Regions from separate parts of the Pseudoduganella lutea genome, predicted to be linked through region 2. Evidence: predicted binding sites of a transcription regulator. Region 2 holds the regulator's gene; the other holds the start of a gene.
What was found. The regulator FNR, encoded in region 2, switches genes on or off when oxygen is low (the NO sensors DNR and NnrR bind a similar motif). The targets are predictions, from matches to a motif close to TTGATNNNNATCAA.
Positions count from the first base shown of each region.

Region 1: the regulator FNR is predicted to act here: its motif matches at 2,209-2,222, upstream of EWM63_RS06625 (glycine-rich domain-containing protein).

Region 1 is NZ_CP035913.1:1,560,036-1,564,028, forward strand. It holds gene EWM63_RS06615 (glutamine--tRNA ligase/YqeY domain fusion protein) at 1-97, shown strand, start outside; gene EWM63_RS06620 (CHASE domain-containing protein) at 350-2,161, shown strand; gene EWM63_RS06625 (glycine-rich domain-containing protein) at 2,299-3,159, shown strand; gene EWM63_RS06630 (glycine-rich domain-containing protein) at 3,338-3,993, shown strand, end outside.
Region 2 is NZ_CP035913.1:3,152,144-3,156,136, forward strand. It holds gene EWM63_RS13290 (response regulator) at 1-2,110, opposite strand, end outside; gene fnr (fumarate/nitrate reduction transcriptional regulator Fnr) at 2,261-3,019, shown strand; gene EWM63_RS13300 (FixH family protein) at 3,115-3,621, opposite strand; gene ccoG (cytochrome c oxidase accessory protein CcoG) at 3,633-3,993, opposite strand, start outside.

The sequences.
Region 1 (3,993 bases), 1.6 Mb from region 2:
CGGCTACTTCATTGCCGACCGGGTCGATTCCCGGCCGGGCAAACCAGTGTTCAATCGCATCGTCACGCTGAAAGACAGCTGGGGCAGCGCGAAGTAACCCGGGAAAAACCGGGGACGTACCCCTGTTTTGAAGCAAAATTGGGGACGTACCCCTGTTTCACGGCAATTTTTCCCGGAAACAGGGGTACGTCCCCAGTTTTCTTGTAGGGCAAGGGTTATGCATGACGGCGACGGACGAGGGCTGCGTCCGCCGCAACGGTTCATGTCCGGTAGTCGCTTTGTTCTTGACGCAGCTCACTTCGACTGCCTATATTTTGACCACGAACCCAGCCCTCTCACCGCCCCGCCCATGAAACAACCTCTGTCAGGAAAACTGCACGAAGCCAAACCCTCCTGGTGGAGCGGCGTGCTGCTGTCGACGCTGGTCGGTGCCGGATTTTACGCATGGATGGCCAACTCGCTGGAAAGCGAGGCCCTGGACCGGTTCCGCAATCAGGCCCGCAGCATCCAGTACAACATCGCCGGCGGCATCAAGGCATGCACCGACGTGCTGCGTGGTGCTGCGAGTCATTTCCAGGCCAGCGAGGAAATGTCGCCCCAGAGTTTCCACCGCTATGTGCGGGGCCTGGACATTCCACACAATTTCCCGTCGATCGCCACGATCAATTTCGCGCAGTATGTGCCGGACGAGCGCCGCGCCACGTTCGAATACCAGATGCGCAGTGCGACGGTACGCGAGCTGGGATACCCCGAATTTCGTATCTCGCCTTCCGGCCAGCGGCCCGATTACACCGTCATCACCCTGCTTGAACCGATGTACGGCGCCAAAGGCAAGTTCGGGTACGACCTGGCGTCCCGTCCCGCCGTTGCCCGTGCCCTGGAGCTGGCGCGCGACACGGGCGCGATCTCCACCTCCGGCCTGCCGGTGCAATTGCCCGAAGCGCCCACGCAGTTCGGCATGCCGTTGCGCCTGCCCGTGTACCGGGCGGACATGCCGGTCGACACCGTGGCCGATCGCCGCGCCGCTTATATGGGCTCGGTTGGCATCGGCTTTTCCGTACCGCGCCTGGTGGAGGCGGCCATGGTCGATACGCCGGTGCGCGAAGTGCGCGTGCGGCTGTACAGTACCGTGGCTGGCACGCCGCCGAATGGCACGCAGCCCAATGGCCACCTGTTGTTCGACAGTACCGAATCCGCCGCCGGCCAGGCGCCGCCGGACGATCACGTTCAGTTGAGCCTGCCTGTGAACTACAACGGCAGGCTGTGGCAAGTCTATTTCGATGCACCCCGAGGGGCGCTGTTCTCGAGCTTCGACGCCTACCTGCCGTGGCTGGCCGCGCTGGTCGGCTTTGTCAGCACGCTGCTGATGTACGCGCTGTTCCATGCCCAGGTATCGTCGCGGCGGCGTGCGCTGCAGATGGCGCGCGACATGACGCGCGAACTGCGCGACAGCCAGGCAAAGCTGCAACTGTCGCACCAGCGGCTGCGCCGCCTGGCCGCGCATGCCGAGCAGATCAAGGAAGAAGAACGCAAGCGCATCGCCCGCGAAATCCATGACGACCTGGGCCAGAACCTGCTGGCGCTGCGCATCGAGGCCGATATCCTGGCCAGCCGCACCGCGCTGCGCCACCCGCGCCTGCACTCCCGCGCGACCGCCACGCTGAAGCAGATCGACGAAACAATCCGCAGCGTGCGCAACATCATCAACGACCTGCGGCCGAACGTGCTCGATCTCGGCCTGTCCGCCGCGGTGGAATGGCAGATCACCCAGTTCCGCAAGCGCTCCGGGATCGAATGCGACGTGCTCGACCCCGATGGCACGCCGGATGTGGACGACCGCTGCGCCGTGGCACTGTTCCGCGTACTGCAGGAATCGCTCAGCAACATCCAGCAGCATGCGCGGGCCACGCATGTGCGCGTGGAATTGCGCCAGCTCGGCGGCACCTTGCGCATGGTCATTGCCGACAATGGCATTGGCCTGCATGACGGCAGCCGCAACAAGAATGGCTCGTTTGGCCTCGTGGGCATCGAGGAACGCATGAGCTTGCTGGGCGGCGATTGCTCCATCGTCAGCCGCCCTCATGGCGGCACGACGGTCACCGTGACGGTGCCGGTGGCGTGGCGTGCCGCGCAGCCGGCAGTCGGTGTATTCGCCAATTAAAGTAATCATTCATATCAGCAAATAGTTGCATAGAAGTCTTCTATAGTTTGAGCCAGATCAATAGCTCCTTTGAACCAAGGGCAACAATAAGCCCTGGTTTAAATGCCTTGACCCATCTCAACAATAGGAGACTTGAAATGACCGACTACATCGCAATCGAAGAGCTGGACCTGGAACCCATCAAGGTCAAGCTGATGCACAGGGAATCAGGCGAAGGGTGGAGCCTGGCCCGCGCCAATGCGGTGGAAAAGGAATACCGGCGCTTCTTGATCCTCATGAAGAAATATCCTGAAGAGCAGGCTGCCCCGTTGATGGACGTGGACACGTTCTGGCATTACCACATCCTCGATACGTTGAAGTACGCGGTCGATTGCCAGGCGGTGTTCGGCTATTTCCTCCACCACTTCCCTTATATCGGCCTGCGCGGCGAGGAAGACGAGGAAGTCCACCAGAGCATGGGCGAACGCATGAAGGAACTGTACGAGGAAACGTTCGGCGAGGATTACATCCGCGCAGGCGCCACCGCCTGGTCGGGTCGCGCGCCCGCATCGCAGGAAGCGCAAACCGCCTGGTCGGGCCGTGCACCGGCATCCCTTGAAGCGCAGACCGCCTGGTCGGGTCGCGCACCGGCATCCCTCGAAGCGCAGACCGCCTGGTCGGGCGCGGCAACGGCACTGGCTGCAAAGACCGCCTGGTCCGGTGCGGCAACGGCACCGTCGGCAAAGACCGCCTGGTCGGGTGCGGCAACGGCACCGTCTGCAAAGATTGCCTGGTCGGGTGCGGCAACGGCACTGGCTGCAAAAACGGCCTGGTCCGGTGCGGCAACGGCACCGGCTGCAAAGACCGCCTGGTCGGGTGCGGCAACGGCACTGGCCGGCCAAACTGCCTGGTCGGGTCGCGCACCGGACGCGCAGGCAGCGACAATCGATAGTGCGCCAACTCCGGCGGTCATCCCGATCTATACCGTGCGGCCGCGACTGCCCCAAGCAGCGGTCTGACGCACTGTCGCGGAACCGCCACAGCGGTTCCGCCTCCCTCGCCCCTCACATGCGCACACGATTGAATCGTTGCTTGCAATCCATAAAGAACGTCCTATACTAGGGTCTATTGATGTTTCCTTGAATCAATATCAATTCAAATACGGCATCGCCGTCGCCCCCCTTGGAGAGGATGTACATGGTTTCTACCGAACATTTCAAACAAATTGCCGAACTCGACCTTGAACCCATCAAGGTCAAGCTGATGCACGAGGAATCGGGCGAAGGCTGGTCGCTGGAAAAGGCTGACGCCGTCGAGTTCGAATACCGCCGTTTCCTGTACCTGATGAAGATGTTCCCGAACGAGCAGACCGCGCCGTTGATGGACGTGGACACGTTCTGGCATTACCACATCCTCGATACGATGAAATACGCGGTCGACTGTGACAAGGTGTTCGGTTACTTCCTGCACCACTTCCCGTACATCGGATTGCGCGGTGAAGATGACGAGGAAGCGCACCGCCGCGTGGGCGACCGGATGAAGGAGCTGTACGAGGAAACCTTCGGTGATGCCTACCTGCGCAATGCCGAGCCGGCCTACTCCGGCCGTATCAGCGCGAACTCGGCATATTCCGGCCGTATCGGCACCGATGTCGCCTATTCGGGCCGCATCGGCACCGACACGGCATACTCGGGGCGCATCAGCGCGCAAACCGCTTATTCCGGCCGCATCGGCACCGATGTGGCCTATTCCGGACGCATCAGCACGGACACCGCCTATTCCGGCCGTGTTGCCTATTCCGGCCGTGCCACCGCACCGACCGTCGCCGCGCAAACGGCTTATTCGGGTCGTAT
Region 2 (3,993 bases):
GGCGGATCGCCGCGGCCGGCGCGTGGCCGTCCGGGCCAGCCATGTGCCAGTCGGCCAGCACCACGTCGTACGGCCGGCCGCTGCGGAGGCGGAACGAGAACATCGCCAGCGCGGCGCTGCCGGAATCGACGAGCTCCGCTTCCCAGCCCCAGGCGCGGATCAGCCGGCCGATCAGGTCGCGGCTGGTGGCATTGTCGTCCGCCACCAGCACGGCCAGGTGGCCGGCCGCGGGCTTGCGTGGCGCTTCCAGCCGGGGCAGCACGCCGAACGGCAGCGTGAACCAGAAGCGGCTGCCCTTGCCCGGTTCGCTTTCGACCTGGATCTCGCCACCCATCAGTTCGATCAGCCGGCGCGTGATCGCCAGCCCCAGGCCGGTGCCGCCGAAGCGGCGCGTGATGCTTTCATCGGCCTGCGTGAAGGCCTGGAACAGGTGCGACAGCTGTTCCGGGTTCATGCCCATGCCGGTATCGCGTACCTCGAAACGCAGCCGCGCGGTGGCGGCGTCCTGCTCTTCGACCTTGACCTCGACCACGACCTCGCCCTGGGCGGTGAACTTGATCGCGTTGCCGGCCAGGTTCACCAGCACCTGCTGCAACCGCAGCGCGTCGCCATGCAGCAGCCGGGGTACCTCGGCATCGACGACGATGGCCAGTTCCAGTTCCTTGTCGCCCGCATTCATCGTCATGGTCGTGGCCAGGGTGCTCATCGATTCGTCCAGGTCGAACTCGACGGGCGACAGTTCCATGCGCTGCGCCTCGATCTTGGAGAAATCCAGCACGTCGTTCAGGATGCCCAGCAGCGAATCGCCGGCGGTGCGGATCATGTGCAGGTACTTGCGCTGCTGCGGCGCGAGGTCGGTGTTCTGCAGCAGTTGCGCCATGCCCAGCACGGCATTCATCGGCGTGCGGATTTCATGGCTCATGTTGGCCACGAAGTCGCTCTTGGCGCGGTTCGCCGCCTCGGCCCGGTCGCGCGCCCGTTCCAGCTCGGCGGCGCGCATTTCCAGCTCCTCCATCAGCTCGCGCGCATGGTCGTCGGCCGCCTCGCGCTCGCGCATCAGGGCGTTGAATGCACCGGTCAGCTCGCCGACCTCGTCGCGCGACGTGACCGGCAGCGGCGTGAAGTGCCGCGGGTCGCCCCGCAGGGCGCCGATCGCGTCACGCAGGCGCATCAGCGGCGACATCAGCCGCAACATGACCCAGGTGATGACGGCGGCGGTGACGAGCGAGGCCAGCGAGCCCCATAACGCCAGCCGTGTCAGCAAGTCTTTGAACGGTTCGAAGGCTTCCTCGGCGGGCAGGTTGGCGACCAGGATCCACGGCACCGTCTTCAGCCGCTTGTAGCTGAGCAGCGAGCGCACGCCGCTGCCGTCGGCACTGACCGTGGTGCCCTCGAAGCCTTCGCGCAGGGCCAGCAGGGTGGCGGAAAAACCGCCCGGATCGCGTGGCTGCAGCAGGCGGGCCGGATCGGGGTGCACCACGTAGACCGACGGTTCGTAGCCGGTGACGATGTAGTAATAGCCGGTGCGGCCCACCTTGGCCGTGCGCAGGTGGCCCAGCAGGTTGTCCTTGTACAGCCGCAGCACGCCGATCAGCACGCAGGCCACGTCGCCTTCCTCGCTGAGCACGGGCGCGACGATCTGCACGACGGGCTGCCTGTTCGCCTTGCCGATCACCGGTTCGGCAATCAGCGGCGCCTTTTCCCGCATCACGCGCTGGAAGTAGGCGCGCTCCACCACGCTGACGCCGGGGCGGCCCGGCAGCGCCGGCACGTCCGCCACGATGGTGCCGGCGGGACTGACGACGAGGATGTCGTCGAACAGGCGAAGCACGGCGCGGTAGTCGTAGTGGGCGCGCAGGGCCGGCGGGTCATTGCAGATCTCGCGCGGCTGCCAGCGGGCCGATTCGGCAACGATGTCGCGCAGCAGCGCCATGCGTTCATCGAGTTCCAGTGCGGTACGGGCGATCAGCGCGTCCTGCTGGGCAAACAGCACGCGCGAGAAATCCTTCTGCATGCGCTGGGCCTGCAGCACGGTGACCAGCGCGATCATCACGATCGACGTGATGGTCGTCGCCAGCGCGACTTTCGCCTTGATACCAAGCGGTCGCATGTCTCCTCCCGCCACGATGTTGTCGGGCCACTATGCGCCGCCGGGTCACTTGCACACTGTGCGGAAGGGCACGCTGCAGGCAAGTTTCCCGGCGTCGTGTTGGCAAGTGCTATCAAGTACACTGTGAGGCACCGTAACCGGACCATGACCATGATGCACGAGCTTCCCTCCCTGACCCTGCCCGGCGCAACGATCGACATCCTGAAGGCGCGCTGCGCCACCTGCAGCATGCACCAGCTATGCCTGCCGATGGGGCTGGAAGTGGGTGACATGGACAAGCTCGACGAGATCATCGGCCGGCGTCGCAGGCTGCAGAAGGGCGAGAACCTGTTCCGCATCGGCGACCCGTTTACGCGCCTGTACGCGATCCGGCTCGGCCATTTCAAGACCTACCAGATCAATGCCCATGGCGAGGAACAGGTGACGGGTTTCCAGATGGGCGGTGAACTGCTGGGCATGGACGCGATCAGTACCGACCGCCACTACTGCAGCGCGCAGGCGCTGGAAGACAGCGAAGTGTGCGAAATCCCGTTCGCCAGCCTGGAACAGCTGCTGGTCGACATGCCGACCCTGCTGCGCCACTTCCATCGCATGATGAGCCAGGAAATCACGCGCGAGCAAAGCGTGATGCTATTGCTGGGCAATATGCAGGCCACGCAGCGCTTTGCCGCCTTCCTCGTCAACCTGGCTTCGCGTTACGAAGCGCGCGGGTACTCGGGCACCGCGTTCCACCTGCGCATGTCGCGCGAGGATATCGGCAACTACCTGGGCCTCACGATCGAGAGCATCAGCCGCCTGCTGAACAAGTTCAAGAAGCAGGGCTTGCTGAAGGTGGCGAACCGCGAGATCGAGGTGCTCGACCTGCCGCGGCTGAAAGCCATCACGGCGGGCACCGAAACCTGCGCCTGACTGCCAGCGGCCTGCCAGCGCTTCCAGGAAATGTTCCAGAAAAACCGGTGACAGACACCGGTTTTCAGGAAATATTTCAAAAATACCGGTGTCTGTCACCGGTTTTGCCCTGACGCCAGCGAGGCTGTCCGCTGCGCTGGCCATAGCCATTGGCCCTCCAGGCGCCACGTCCGCTTGTCATCTTCCACCAGCACGGTCCAGCGGCTGCGCTCGAGCAGCGGCAGGGACACGGCGAAGTCGCCCTTGTCGTCGGGGCGCACCAGCAGCCGCAAGTCCTTTTCCGGCTGCGTGGCGTGGGCCAGGTGCACCTGCAGAGCACCGTGCAAGGGCACGGCGGCCGACAGTCGGCCCTGCAGCACGCCGTGCGCGGCATCGTAGCGCAGCGTGACGGCGGCACCCAGCGTGGCGGCGGCGCGGTCGCGCCGCAAGTCCTGGTTGATCGCCTTGCCGCGCTTGTAGTAGTCGCCGACCACCAGCGCATCCGGCTGCGCGAAGGCCAGCCAGGCCGTGCCGAAGCCGGCGACCAGCACGATGGCCGGGCCGGCCATCAGCAGCCAGGGCCACCGTTCGCGGTACCACGGCGTGGCGGAAATCGTCTGCATGCCTGTCTCCTTCAGCGCGGCACGATGAACACCGCGCGCTCTGTCACGGCGAGGTGCGCGTCGCCCAGCGCCGTCACCGTGAATGCGATGTCGTTGGAACCGGCATGGCCCGCGCCATGGGGTGCCTGCACCCGCACCGGAATGGCACGTGTTTCGGTGGCAGCCAGCGCGACGACGCCGCCGCTGGCCAGCGCCAGGCCGGGCAGGCCGGCGACCGCGATACGGTAGCGGCGCGGCTGTTCGGCCGTGTTCATCACCTGCAGCCGGTACACGTTCTCGATCGCGCCGCCGTCGACTTCGCGGCCCATCGAGCCACGGTCGCGGATCACGTCCACCTTGAGGGGGATGCGCGTGGACAGTGCGAAGCCGGTG